2 regions of the Pseudomonas mohnii genome follow, and region 2 is predicted to be linked to the other one. Evidence: riboswitches for the same ligand, from Rfam matches in the RefSeq annotation. Region 2 holds a riboswitch; the other holds the start of a gene.

What was found. Region 2 has a riboswitch for cobalamin ahead of cobO (cob(I)yrinic acid a,c-diamide adenosyltransferase). Riboswitches for the same ligand answer to the same signal wherever they lie in the genome.
Region 1: it holds a riboswitch for cobalamin, as region 2 does, so the genes downstream of both, BLV61_RS02525 (CbtB domain-containing protein) here and cobO (cob(I)yrinic acid a,c-diamide adenosyltransferase) in region 2, are expected to answer to the same signal.

What each region holds. Positions count from the first base shown of each region.
Region 1 is NZ_FNRV01000001.1:576,986-581,238, reverse strand. It holds gene cobM (precorrin-4 C(11)-methyltransferase) at 1-665, opposite strand, end outside; gene BLV61_RS02535 (cobalamin biosynthesis protein) at 749-1,162, opposite strand; gene BLV61_RS02530 (CbtA family protein) at 1,159-1,863, opposite strand; gene BLV61_RS02525 (CbtB domain-containing protein) at 1,875-2,069, opposite strand; cobalamin riboswitch at 2,190-2,415, opposite strand; cobalamin riboswitch at 2,619-2,830, shown strand; gene cobW (cobalamin biosynthesis protein CobW) at 2,927-3,994, shown strand; gene cobN (cobaltochelatase subunit CobN) at 3,998-4,253, shown strand, end outside.
Region 2 is NZ_FNRV01000001.1:1,677,953-1,682,205, forward strand. It holds gene cbiB (adenosylcobinamide-phosphate synthase CbiB) at 1-151, opposite strand, end outside; gene bluB (5,6-dimethylbenzimidazole synthase) at 148-798, opposite strand; gene BLV61_RS07895 (cobyrinic acid a,c-diamide synthase CobB) at 795-2,195, opposite strand; gene cobO (cob(I)yrinic acid a,c-diamide adenosyltransferase) at 2,206-2,817, opposite strand; cobalamin riboswitch at 2,900-3,131, opposite strand; gene BLV61_RS07905 (hypothetical protein) at 3,284-3,868, shown strand; gene BLV61_RS07910 (PQQ-dependent sugar dehydrogenase) at 3,936-4,253, shown strand, end outside.

The sequences.
Region 1 (4,253 bases), 1.1 Mb from region 2:
AGAATCAATGCCGTGCGCCGAAACCCCTTGGCCTGAACCTTCCCGGCAATGTCTTCCAGCGTACCCACCACCCAATCCTGATCCGGCCAGGTCGCTCGGTGAATCACCGCGATCGGGCAATCCGCGCCGTAATGCGGCAGCAATTCGGCCAGAATCTTTTCCAGATGATTGACCCCCAGGTGAATCGCCATGGTGGCTCCATGTTGCGCCAGGCTGCCTAATTCCTCGCCGGCCGGCATCACGGTTTTGTCCGCGTATCGGGTCAGGATCACACTCTGTGAGACGTCGGGCAGGGTCAGCTCCGCCCCCAAAAGCGCTGCGCAGGCGGCCGTAGCGGTGACCCCGGGAATGATTTCAAAGGCAATGCCGAGTTCGCGCAGGTAGCGAATCTGCTCGCCGATGGCGCCATACAGGCTCGGGTCGCCAGAATGCACGCGAGCCACGTCCTGGCCCTTGGCGTCGGCGGTCTTGATTAGGTCGATAATCTGTTCCAGATGCAGTTCGGCGCTGTTGACCACCTGCTCGGCGCAATGCCCCTGCAGTACTGCGGCGGGCACCAGCGAACCGGCATAGATGATCACCGGGCAGCTGCGAATCAGCCGCTGGCCTTTGACGGTGATCAGCTCGGGGTCGCCAGGACCTGCGCCTATGAAGTAGACGGTCATCGTCGATTCCTGTGGGAAAAAGGGGCTGGGCAAGGCAGCAGATGAAGATTGCTCATGATCGAAAGCGCGGATTATCGAGGATTTTACGTCGAGCAGGCCAATGCGAAGGTGGCCTGGGCATATTTTTGCCGCTTAATCAGTAGTTTGGCCGGCGAATGGGTTAACTGTTCGGTCAAGGCCAGGGCGGCACTTTCCGCGATGCCGTAGCAGCCGGTTCGCTCGAAGGCGATCTGCGAATGATGGCTGAGTTGTGGCTCATAGCTGGCCAACTGTTCGCTGCTGAAATACGTCAGTGGCAGCGCGAGTTGCTCGGCCAGTTCGACAAGGGCCGGCTCATCTCGCTTCAAATCGATACTAGCCAGGGCCTTGATCTGATGCAGTTCGATCTGGTGCGCTTGCAACGCCTGATCGATCAACGCCCGTAACGTGGTGACGGGGCAGCCCCGTTGGCAGCCCAGGCCGACCACCAGGGTCGGCGCTGTGCCGGTATCGGTCATGCGTGGTATTGGCCATCGCTCTTGCGGCGGAACAGCCAGGCGCTGATCAGGCCCAGGGCCAGCCAGAACGCGACATTGGTCAGCTGCGAAGCGATTTTGAATTGGGTTTCCAGTGCTTGCGGTGCCAGCATCGAGTGCACGTCCGGCTGCGGCGCGCCAATCACATGAGGGACGGCAATGATGGCTGCACCGAGGACTTTCATCAGCCAGTGACGGCTGAACGCGATCAGCGCGATGCCGACTGCGGTTGAAGCGGCGGTGCCAATCCACCAGGTCTGCCGTTGCGCCAGATCGGCAGCGGCGGTGCCTGGCAGTTCCGGTGGCAGGCCAAGGGTCGGCGCGAGCACGAAGGTCGCGTAACCGGCCAGCCCCCAGAGCAATCCCTGAGAGGTTTTGGTCGGCGCGCGCAAGGTGTACAGGCCGGCGAGCATCAGGGCGAAGCCGACAGCCACCACAAGATTGCCGCCGGTGGTCGACAACACGCGCTGCCAGCCGTTTTCCGGCTCCCAGGCTTCGGCATCGTGGGTGTGGGCGGCGACGCCAGGGGCGTGTTCGTGGACTTCAACAGCAGCGGGTTCGGATTTTTCGTAGGTTTCGGCCTGCAAAATCAACGGAGCGACCCAGAAGCTTTGCAGCAGGGTCAGCAGCAGGGCGGCCAGCAGCCCCGTGAACCCCGCGGTTTGCGCAATACGCTTGATCATGTCGACAGGTCTCAATGGCACGGGAAGGCAGCGCTGTGACGGGTATCGTGAGCGGCGTTGTGAACCGCCTCAATGTGCGAGAAACCGGCGAAATACACAAGGCACGCACCAAGGATCGACGCACACACGGCGGCGGTCAGGCGTTGAGTCAGGGTAGTGGTGCTGCTGGTGGTGGTGCTGTGGCCGGTGCTGCTGATGATCGACATGGCGCTTCCCTCAGTTCTGTCAGCGGGGAATGCGAGCGCATGCAAATCCCTGCACGAGCGAGCGCGCAGAGGTTCGAACAGCGCCCGCCCACCGCGGGTTTGTCATTCAGTGATTGTAAGGTTCACTTTGTGTTGCGGGCCGGTCTCCGGGCTCACGAGGGGTGCTGGCTATCGCCTGAACCTGCAAGCATCACCTTCCCATGCCGCACTGGCACAGTGGATCTGACGCTTCGCTCGCTTACCGTTGCGGGGGCAGCACCGGACTGACATGGCTTTAGAGTAAAGCACATGATTCACCGGTTTCCCGTTTCACCCTGTGAAGGGCACCCGTAACAAGGCGTGTAGGAGAGCATGGGCAGAGGTGGGGCGTCAATTGGCAAGTGTTCTCAACTCGGGGCCGAGTTGCTTCAATCGCGAGCAAGCTCGCACCCACATTTGACCGCATTTTTCTCAGAGAGTCCGATCCCTGCGGGTGCGAGCTTGCTCGCGATGACGGCGTTCAGGTGCTGTACAACTCAGCATGAACATTGACCCGCCCCAATACGATGCGTAGCCTTGCGCTTTCGAGGTTCTTCGGCGTTTGCCGAAGCTAAGAAGGGAACGCGGTCGATGCCGCGGCTGCCCCCGCAACTGTGAACGGTGATGTTCGCTGCCACGCCACTGCACGCTCAGGTCCTGAGCCCGCGGGAAGGCGCAGCCAACGCCAGTCAAGCGACTGGCACGCCGTCAGCCAGGAGACCTGCCTCGAACAGATTCTCACTACAACCGGGCGGGGTGATCCGGTGGCGAACGCATCCGGCGCACAAGCGTTGCCGGTACTCGTCCCGTATGCCCGCCACCTTGCCAAAGGGCATCCGATGAAAACACTGGCCAAACTCCCCGTCACCATCGTTACCGGCTTCCTCGGCTCGGGCAAAACCACCTTGCTGCGGCACATGCTCGACAACGCTCAAGGGCGTCGCATCGCGGTGATCGTCAACGAGTTCGGCGAGCTGGGCATCGACGGTGAAATCCTCAAGCAGTGCTCCATCGGCTGTACCGAAGAGGAAGCCAATGGTCGCGTCTACGAACTGGCCAACGGCTGCCTGTGTTGCACCGTTCAGGAAGAGTTCTTCCCGGTGATGCGCGAACTGGTGGCCCGTCGCGGCGATCTCGACCATATCCTCATCGAAACCTCCGGCCTGGCGCTGCCAAAGCCGCTGGTCCAGGCCTTCCAGTGGCCGGAAATCCGCAGCGCCTGCACCGTTGACGCGGTGATCACCGTGGTCGATAGCCCGGCCGTCGCCGCCGGCACCTTCGCCGCGTTCCCGGATCAGGTGGACGCCCAGCGCAAACTTGACCCGAACCTGGACCACGAATCGCCGCTGCACGAGCTGTTCGCCGATCAGTTGTCCAGTGCCGACCTGGTGATCCTCAACAAGGCTGACCTGATCAGCCCGGAAGACCTGGCCCGCGTGCGCCTGGAAGTCGCTGAAGAGTTGCCGCCTGCGGTGAAAGTCATTGAAGCCAGCAGCGGTCGCCTGCCACTGGACGTTCTGATCGGCCTGGGCGCCGGTTCCGAAGAACACATCGACAGCCGCCACAGCCATCACGATCATCACCACGACGATGATGATCACGACGACCACGATCACGACGCTTTCGACTCCATCTCCATCGAGCTGCCGGCCTCCGACGAGAGCTTGCTGATGGACGCGCTGACGCAATTGGTGGTGGAGCACAGCATCCTGCGGGTCAAGGGCTTCGCGGCGATCCCGAACAAACCGATGCGCCTTTTGATCCAGGGCGTGGGCACTCGTTTTGACAAACACTTCGACCGTCAGTGGGGTCGCGAAGAAGCGCGCACCACACGTCTGGTGTTGATCGGCCAGGCGCTGGACGCCGCGCTGCTCGAAACGCAATTGCGCGCCGCGCTCAGCGTATAAGCCATGCACCTGCTCAGGACCCAGCCCGGCGGTTTCGTGTCGGACGACAACATTGCCGACCTTGGACAAACTCCCGCCGAGCTGGTGATCCTGTGCAGCGGCGATTCCAGCCTGGCGCTGCTCGCCGAAGCGGCCCAGCAGTTGCCTGACGATTACCCGAGCGTGCGCCTGGCCAACCCGATGCAGGTGCAGAATCACGCTTCGGTCGATTTGTACGTCGACGAAGTGCTGCGCCACGCCAAGGTCATTCTGATCTCGC
Region 2 (4,253 bases):
CGTGACTGCGCCAGCCGCGACCACCCGCGTTGAAACGCTGCTCGATACGCTCGGCAAACCGGCCGAACGCCACCAGCGGATGCCAGCGTTTGGGTTCACCCAGCAGCGCATCCAGCGCCACGGCGGCGACACTCAACAACGCCACACTCATTGGCGCACTCCCCAATAATTTTCATACAACAATTCACTTAGCGGACGCGCCTGCGCCCAGCCTTCAAGGACCAGCATCGGCGCCGGGTAGAATTCCTTGACCGGTCCCAGGCACAAAATAGCCAGTGGTTTGGCACCGGGCGGCAAGCCGAGTAAATCGGCCAGGTCTTGCGGTTCGAACAGCGAGACCCACCCCATGCCCAACCCTTCGGCCCGGGAGGCCAGCCACAGGTTCTGGATCGCGCAGGACAACGAAGCCATGTCCATTTCCGGCAAGGTGCGACGACCGAAAATATGTCGCTCGCGATCGTCCATCAGCGCCGCCACCAACACCTCGGCGCAATCATTGATGCCTTCGACCTTGAGCTGCATGAATTCGTCAGTGCGTTCGCCAAGGGCTTCGGCGGTGCGAATGCGCTCCTGTTCCACCAGTTCCCCGATCTGCCCGCGCAAGGTTCGATCGCTGATACGGATGAACCGCCAGGGCTGCATCAAGCCAACACTCGGCGCCTGGTGCGCGGCTTCGAGCAACCGCCGCAGCAATTCGGGCTCGACCGTGCCACCGCTGAAGTGACGCATGTCGCGACGTTCACCGATGGCCCGATAGACCGCTGCGCGTTCGGCGTTGGAAAAGGCGTTGTCGGTCATGGCCTCTTCGCTGGCAAGCCAGCGCCTGCAGAAGACCACGTTTCTTCAGGTGTCACACCGCCCACAGTGGCAGCGAGTGTGCCCGCGAAGGCAGCCTCAAGGTCGGGTAAAAACAGTGCGGCAATCGCGTGCGGATTCGACGGAAAATAGAAATGCACATAAGAGGCTGTCATCCGCCCCTCACGATAAACCGCCTCCGCCCCGCGACCGCCATTGGGGCTCAAGCCACGGGCAATCGGCACGAGCCCGGTGGTGGTCAGCGAATGATGATAGGTATGCCCACGCAGGGAACCTTCGGGCAATTCGACAGCCTGCAGCGCCAGCGCCGCCAGACGCTTTTGCATCACCGCATCCCCGGCCAGCAGGCCGACCAATTCTGCACGCGTACCGTCGACATCGGTGAGCGAATCGAGCAAATACAACATGCCGCCACATTCGGCGAGCAAGGGTTTGCCCGCCTCGTGGTGCGCGCGGATCGCGTTCAGCATCGAGGTGTTTTGCGACAACGCCACATGATGCAATTCTGGGTAACCGCCCGGCAGATAGAGGCTGTCTGCCTCGGGTAGCCGAGTGTCACGCATCGGTGAAAAGAACGACAACTCGGCGCCCATGGCCCGCAGCAAATCCAGGCTGGCGCCATAGGTAAAGGCAAACGCTTCATCACGGGCCACGGCAATGCGCACACCCGCCAGTAAGGGTTCGGCGGCGATCACATCCGGGGCTGCGAATTCCACGGCCGGCGGAAGCGCCACCTCGCAACTGCCAGCCAAGGCTTCGGCCGCCGCATCGAGGCGAAGATCGAGATCGTTCAACTCACTGGCCTGCACCAGGCCAAGGTGACGACTCGGCAATTCGATGGCGGTTTCGCGGGACAACGCGCCATACCAACGCAGGCCTTCGGTCAGGCTGCCTTCAAGCAACTGCGCGTGACGCAGGGTGCCCACGCGGTTGGCCAGGACACCGGCAAACGGCAAGTCAGGTTGATAGCGCGCCAGCCCCAGGGCCAGGGCACCAAAGGTCTGGGCCATGGCGGTGCCGTCGATCACACCCAGCACCGGCACACCGAAGTGCCGCGCCAGGTCAGCACTGGACGGCGTGCCATCGAACAGCCCCATGACACCTTCGATGAGGATAAGGTCCGCTTCGCCTGCGGCCTCCCACAACAGACGCCGACTCTCCTGCTCGCCGACCATCCACATGTCCAGCTGATACACCGGCGCACCGCTGGCGCGCTCCAGAATCATCGGATCGAGAAAGTCCGGGCCACATTTGAACACACGAACCTTGCGTCCCTGATTGCGATGCAAACGGGCCAGCGCGGCGGTGACGGTGGTCTTGCCCTGACCGGAGGCCGGCGCGGCAATCAGTACGGCCGGGCATTGACGAGGGCTATTCATAACGTGCGACTCACAACTCGACGCCTTTCTGCGCCTTGATACCGGCCTGGAAGGCGTGCTTGATCATGCCCATTTCAGTGACGGTGTCGGCCAGATCGATCATCTCAGGCTTGGCGCCACGACCAGTGACCACCACGTGCTGCATTGGCGGGCGAGCCTGCAAGTCACTGAGCACCCGATCCAGATCGAGGTAACCGTGCTTGAGGGCGATGTTCAACTCATCCAGCACCACCAGGCCGATGGATGGATCGCGCAGCAACTCACGGGACACTTCCCACGCGGCTTCGGCGGCGGCGATGTCGCGCTGACGATCCTGGGTTTCCCAGGTAAAGCCTTCGCCCATCACATGAAAACGCACCTGTTCCGGGAAGCGCCGGAAGAACAGCTCTTCACCCGTGCTGTTGCGCCCCTTGATGAACTGCACCACACCGCACTGCATGCCATGGCCCATCGAGCGGGCCAGCATGCCGAACGCCGAGCTGCTCTTGCCCTTGCCGTTGCCGGTCAGCACCAGCAGCAGGCCGCATTCATTCGGGGAGTTGGCGATGCGTTCATCGATTACGGCTTTTTTGCGCAACATGCGCGCCAGGTGACGTTCGTCACGATCCGGGGTATCAGTCATGGGAGAGCTCTCCGTTGAGGCAGGATAACGGCGGGCAGGCACAAGAACAGACGGCAAGAAGCCTGGCATCGCCCACCGTGATGCCGCTTGGATGGATCAGGCCGGTCTCCGGGCTCATGAGCGGCGTTGGCCTGACTGCGCGCCTTCCCACATCGATGACGACGCAGTGGCTCAAGGCGCAGCTTTCACTCATTTACCGTTGCGGGGGCAGCGCCGGGATCGAAGGCCTTCACGCATTGAAGGACCTGCTCACCGGCTTCCCTGTTTCACTCTGTCGACCCAAGTCACAGAGCACCTGAAACAAGCCGCGAAGGTTAGAGGGTTGGGGGTGGAGCGTCAATTGAAGACGGGGTACGCGCGCGAATAACTGCCGTTAATCAATAAACTGACGCCAATCTTGTGCCACACTTCAAGCAGTGATATCAAAGAGCCACAACCCCACATCAAAATAACAAGGGTGAGCCCCATGCAAGGCATGATCATCAGCAATCCGCAACTGGAATTCCTGCGCCCGGTGCTGGAGCGCTGGTTTGACTGTATCGACCGCTACAATGCCGTACGCGGCGATAACGAAACGCCTTACTGGCTCGACGAAAAAGCCAATCTCGGCCTGCTTTCCGCCGCTGCCTGGATGGCTGAAATGGTTACCCTGCAACAATCGCCCACCCGCAAACAAATCGATGAAGGCGAACGCAACGGTCGTGCCGACCTGTTTATCGCCACACCCGAAGCACGCGCCTGGATTCAAGCCACACAACGCTGGCCACGGGTGAACAGCCTGAACCTGACCCAGGCCCTGCTCGATATCACCAGCGAAGCCAAACGCATCAGTTACGCCAGCGACCTGAGACTCGGCTGCCTGTTTGTGGCACCGCAGAAAACCCAGCATGGCGCCACCCCGGAAGAATTGCAGGACATGGTCGACGACCTGCAAAAGGAGCACACCTGCGCCGTCGCCTGGTATTTCCCCTACGCCTACCGCAAGTTGCACAACGAAGGAGGTCACTATCATCCCGGCATAGCCGTGCTGTTCAAGGAAGCTCGCGGCTAACGGTTGAACCATCGTGCAACGTAACTTCTCTACTGATCAGGTCACTGCATTCATAGGGAAGATCAGTATGCGCAAGCCCCAACTCGTACTCGCTATCGCGCTCGCCGGAGGACTCGCCGCTTGCGGTGAAACCTCCAGCCTGCAAGTCGCCGACGGCACCGGCCCGTCACCCAGGCTCCCAGAACCCAACAAGACGTTGATTCCGACGGTAAACATCGCCCCGGCGATCGGCTGGCCGGAGGGCGCCAAACCCGTCGCCGCTGCCGGCACCCAAGTAGCCGCGTTCGCCGAGAACCTCGACCACCCGCGCTGGCTCTATGTGCTGCCCAACGGCGACGTGCTGGTGGCCGAAACCAATGCACCGCCCAAACCCGATGACGGAACA